Regions from separate parts of the Mesorhizobium argentiipisi genome, predicted to be linked through region 1. Evidence: riboswitches for the same ligand, from Rfam matches in the RefSeq annotation. Region 1 holds a riboswitch; the other holds the start of a gene.
What was found. A riboswitch is a leader RNA that binds a small molecule or an ion and turns the genes downstream of it on or off. The one in region 1 is predicted to bind S-adenosylmethionine.
Positions count from the first base shown of each region.

Region 2: another riboswitch for S-adenosylmethionine. It lies ahead of metX (homoserine O-acetyltransferase MetX); the one in region 1 lies ahead of O7A05_RS29400 (O-succinylhomoserine sulfhydrylase).

Region 1 is NZ_JAPYKO010000033.1:19,009-21,455, reverse strand. It holds gene O7A05_RS29405 (ceramide glucosyltransferase) at 1-64, shown strand, start outside; gene O7A05_RS29400 (O-succinylhomoserine sulfhydrylase) at 147-1,337, opposite strand; SAM riboswitch at 1,394-1,471, opposite strand; gene O7A05_RS29395 (2'-deoxycytidine 5'-triphosphate deaminase) at 1,588-2,447, shown strand, end outside.
Region 2 is NZ_JAPYKO010000014.1:91,693-94,139, forward strand. It holds gene hisC (histidinol-phosphate transaminase) at 1-628, opposite strand, end outside; SAM riboswitch at 772-849, shown strand; gene metX (homoserine O-acetyltransferase MetX) at 946-2,115, shown strand; gene metW (methionine biosynthesis protein MetW) at 2,195-2,447, shown strand, end outside.

The DNA.
Region 1 (2,447 bases):
ATGGCGCGGCAATGCCATGACCATCCACACCAAGGCGATGACTGAGCTGGAGGAGCTCGCCTAGAGCAATTCCAGGAAAAGTGTGAAACGGTTTTCCGTCCGGAATTGCGGCTCTGGAAGGCTTCGGCCGCAGCGATCTCAGCCTTCTACTTTGCCGCCTTCAGCGCCTGTTCGATGTCTTCCAGCAGATCGTCGGTGTCCTCCAGACCAACGGAGAGCCTGAGCGTGCCGGGCCCGATGCCGAGCTCGGCGCGCGCCTCGTCGCTCAGGTTCTTGTGCGTCGTCGTCGCCGGATGGGTGATCAGGCTCTTGGCGTCGCCGAGATTGTTGGAGATCAGCACGATGTCGAGCGCGTTCTGGAAGGCGAACGCCGCCTGCTTGCCGCCCTTGACGTCGAGGCAGATCAATGTCGAGCCGCCCGACATCTGCTTCTTGACGACATCCGCCTGCGGGTGATCGGCCCGGCCCGGATAGATGACGCGGGCGATTTCCGGCCGTTCGGCAAGGAAATCGGCGATCTTGCCGGCGCTCTCCGTCTGCTGGCGCACGCGCAGCGGCAGCGTCTCCAGGCCTTTGAGCAGCGTCCAGGCGTTGAAGGGCGACAGGCTCGGGCCGGTGTGGCGGAAATAGTCGTGAAGGTTCTCGTCGATCCACTTCTTGTCAGACAGGATGACGCCGCCCAGGCAGCGGCCCTGGCCGTCTATATGCTTGGTCGCCGAATAGACGACGATATGGGCGCCGAGCAGCAAGGGCTTCTGCTGCAGCGGCGTGGCGAAGACATTGTCGACGATCACCCGCGCGCCGATCGAATTGGCGAGCTTGGCGACGGCGGCGATGTCGACCACCTCCAGCGTCGGGTTGGTCGGGCTTTCCAGGAAGAACAGCTTGGTGTTCGGCCTTACCGCCTTTTCCCAATTGGCGATGTCGGTGCCGTCGACCAGCGTCGCCTGGATGCCGTAGCGCGGCGCCAGCGTCTCGACCACCCAGCGACAGGAACCGAACAACGCGCGCGCCGCAACGATGTGATCGCCGGCCTTGACGCTGCAGAGCAGGGCGGCAGAAACGGCGGCCATGCCGGAGGCAGTGGCGCGGGCATCCTCGGCGTCTTCCAGAGCGCACATGCGCTTTTCGAACATGTCGACGGTCGGGTTGGCGTAGCGCGAATAGATGAAACCCGGCTCCTCGCCCTTGAAGCGGGCCTCCGCCGCCTGTGCCGTCTCATAGACATAGCCTTGGGTGAGGTACATCGCCTCGGAGGTCTCGCCGAAGCCGGAACGCAATGTTCCGCCGTGCACGAGTGCCGTCTGAGGTTTCCAGTTGCGCTTCTTGGTGCTCATAGCCCTGCTTCCAGACACAAAAAAACCGGCCGCGAAGTCGCAACCGGTCCATATAGCCTTGCGGCTCGACGGTCCTTTAGCGACTTGTTTAACGTGGCTGCAAGCCGACCGGCCAAATCACCACGGGATAACGACCCTTTAGACCCGCGCCGCGCTTGCGTCAATTGCCGGCTTCATTAAGAGGTTTGTACCAGCCGGGCGGCAAGAGCCTGCTTAGATCCTCGCCCGGCCTTGTGAACGGAGCCAGCCTTTGCGGCAGACAGGCATTCTTCCGGATCAGAACATCGCGGCGCTGTTTCAATCCGGCGCGCTGAAGTCGCCGCGCGCGCTGGACTCGGACCAGATACAGCCGGCCAGCCTTGATCTGAGGCTCGGCGACAAGGCGTTTCGCGTGCGCGCTTCCTTTCTGCCGGGGCCTGATCATCTGGTCGCCGACAAGCTCGACCGGTTGAAGCTGCATGAGATCGGCCTCGCCGAGGGGGCGGTGCTGGAAACAGGCTGCGTCTACATCGTGCCGCTGCTCGAAAGCCTGGCGCTGCCTTCGAACGTGTCGGCCTCGGCCAATCCGAAGAGCTCAACCGGGCGTCTCGACATTTTCACCCGGGTGATGACCGATCGCGGCCACGAGTTCGACAAGATCGCCGCCGGCTATCACGGGCCACTCTATCTCGAGGTCAGCCCGCGCACCTTCCCGATCGTCGTGCGCGCCGGCTCGCGCCTGTCGCAGATCCGCTTCCGCACCGGCAATGCGGTGCTGTCGGAAAGCGAGCTGCGCGACCTTCACCGCGCCGAGATGCTGGTCGCCACCGAGCCACCCAACATTTCCGGCGGCGGCATCGCGCTGTCGATCGATCTCGACGGCGACAAGGACGGCCTCGTCGGCTACCGCGGCAAGCACCACACCGGCCTGATCGACGTCGACAAGCGCGCCGCCCAGGATGTCGTCGATTTCTGGGAGCCGATCTACAAGAGCGGCGCCGGCGAACTGGTGCTCGATCCCGACGAATTCTACATCCTGGTCTCACGCGAAGCGGTGCATGTGCCACCGCTCTACGCCGCCGAGATGACGCCGTTCGATCCGCTGGTCGGCGAGTTTCGCGTTCACTATGC
Region 2 (2,447 bases), on a different contig from region 1:
GCTCAATGCCGGCCTCGTAGTCGTTGCGCCGCACATATTCGGCATAGGCGGCGTCGAGCACCAGGAGCACGTTCTTCGGCAATGCCGCGTGCAGCCGGCGCACTTCCTGGAACGGCACGTAGGTGCCGGTCGGATTGTTAGGGTTGGCGAGGAACACGATCCGCGTCGCCGGCGTGACCGCGGCAAGGATCGTATCGATATCGGCGCGCTCGTCGGTTTCCTTGACCGCCACCGGCTTGGCGCCGGCCGCCTGGATGTAGATCTTGTAGACCATGAAGGCGTGTTCAGTGAAAACGGCCTCGTCGCCCGGCGCGAGATAGGTCTGCGCCAAAAGACCAAGGATCTCGTCGGAGCCGTTGGAGCAGATGATGTTGGCCGGGTTCAGCCCATGCACTTCGGCGATCGCCTCGCGCAGCCGGCGGGCGGAGCCGTCCGGATAGACATCGAGCTTAGCCGCCACCTCGCGCGCGGCCTCGATCGCCTTCGGCGAGGGCCCGAGCGGGTTTTCGTTCGACGACAGCTTGTAGACTTTCGTCACGCCGGCCGGCGCGGTGCTTTTTCCCGGCACGTAGGCCTCGATGTCCATGATGCCCGCGCGGGGCGTCGGACGGGGCTGATCCTGCTTCATGTCACAAATCCGTCGAAAGGCCTTCAAGGCCGCAGCGGAAATACAGGCCACGGGCTGGAATGTCGAGTGCCGGCGCCTGCGAGAGAGGCTACCCGAGAGAGGCTACCCGTTGACGAAGCGCAGCGCTGGTCCTAGAAGGGCTGCCAGACTTCCGTGGTGATTTGGCCGGTCGGCTTGCAGCCACGTTAAACAACTCGCTAAAGGGCCGTTTGCAACCTGTAACCGGCTTTGCGACGGCAATGCCGGTTTTTTGTTGTCCGCCGCCGGCCGGACACCGCATCGGGACGAGACCGTTGCGACACAGGATGAGGACGGACATGGCCGCTCAGCGCGCTGCAAGAACCAAGGACGAGGTCGACCATCCGTCGAGCCCGGTGCTGCAGTTCGGCCCCGACAAGCCGCTGAAGCTCGATGCCGGCACGCTGCTCTCGCCTTTCCAGATCGCTTACCAGACCTACGGCACGCTCAACGACGCGCGCTCCAATGCCATCCTCGTCTGCCATGCGCTGACCGGCGACCAGCACGTCGCCAACACCAATCCGGTGACCGGCAAGCCGGGCTGGTGGGAGGTGCTGATCGGCCCTGGCAAGATCATCGACACCAACCGTTTCTTCGTCATCTGCTCCAACGTCGTCGGCGGCTGCCTCGGCTCGACCGGCCCGGCCTCGACCAACCCGGCGACCGGCAAGCCCTACGGGCTCGACCTGCCGATCATCACCATCCGCGACATGGTGCGCGCGCAGGCGATGCTCATCGACCATTTCGGCATCGAGAAGCTGTTTTGCGTGCTTGGCGGCTCGATGGGCGGCATGCAGGTGCTGGAATGGGCCGCAAGCTATCCGGAGCGCGTGTTCTGCGCCCTGCCGATCGCTACTGGCGCCCGCCATTCCTCGCAGAACATCGCCTTCCATGAGGTCGGCCGGCAGGCCGTCATGGCTGATCCCGACTGGCATGGCGGCAAATATCTCGATTTCGGCAAGCGGCCGGAAAAGGGGCTCGCCGTCGCGCGTATGGCCGCCCACATCACCTATCTTTCGGAAGCAGCACTCCACCGCAAGTTCGGCCGCAATTTGCAGGACCGCGAGGCGCTGACTTTCGGCTTCGACGCCGATTTCCAGATCGAGAGCTATCTGCGCCACCAGGGCATGACTTTCGTCGACCGCTTCGACGCCAATTCCTACCTCTATCTGACCCGCGCGATGGATTATTTCGACCTTGCCGCAGATCACGGCGGGCGCCTCGCCGACGCCTTCGCCGGTACCAAGACGCGCTTTTGCCTGGTTTCCTTCACCAGCGACTGGCTGTTTCCGACCGAGGAGAGCCGCTCGATCGTGCATGCCTTGAACGCGGCGGGCGCTTCCGTCTCCTTCGTCGAGATCGAGACCGACCGCGGCCACGACGCCTTTCTGCTCGACGAGCCGGAGCTGTTCGCGGCCATCAACGGCTTCATCGCCTCCGCCGCCCGCGCCAGGGGGCTTAGCGCATGACCCCGAACCGAAGGTCGGCGAACGCAAAAAATTGCACACTTTTCGGGCCGGTATCATGCGTCATGCAGGAGGCGAAGCCGTGAGCGTCAATCGCGCCCAGCGTGTCGACCTCGAAGTCGTCACCGATCTCATCCCGCCCAGTTCGCGCGTCCTCGACGTCGGCTCGGGCGACGGCGTGCTTTTGGAACTGTTGCAGGAGACCAAGCAGGTCGACGGCCGCGGGCTGGAACTGTCGCAGCGCGGAGTCAACGAATGCGTGGCGCGCGGGCTGTCGGTTATCCAAGGCGACGCCGACACGGATCTGAAATTCTACGCCGACAAGGGCTTCGACT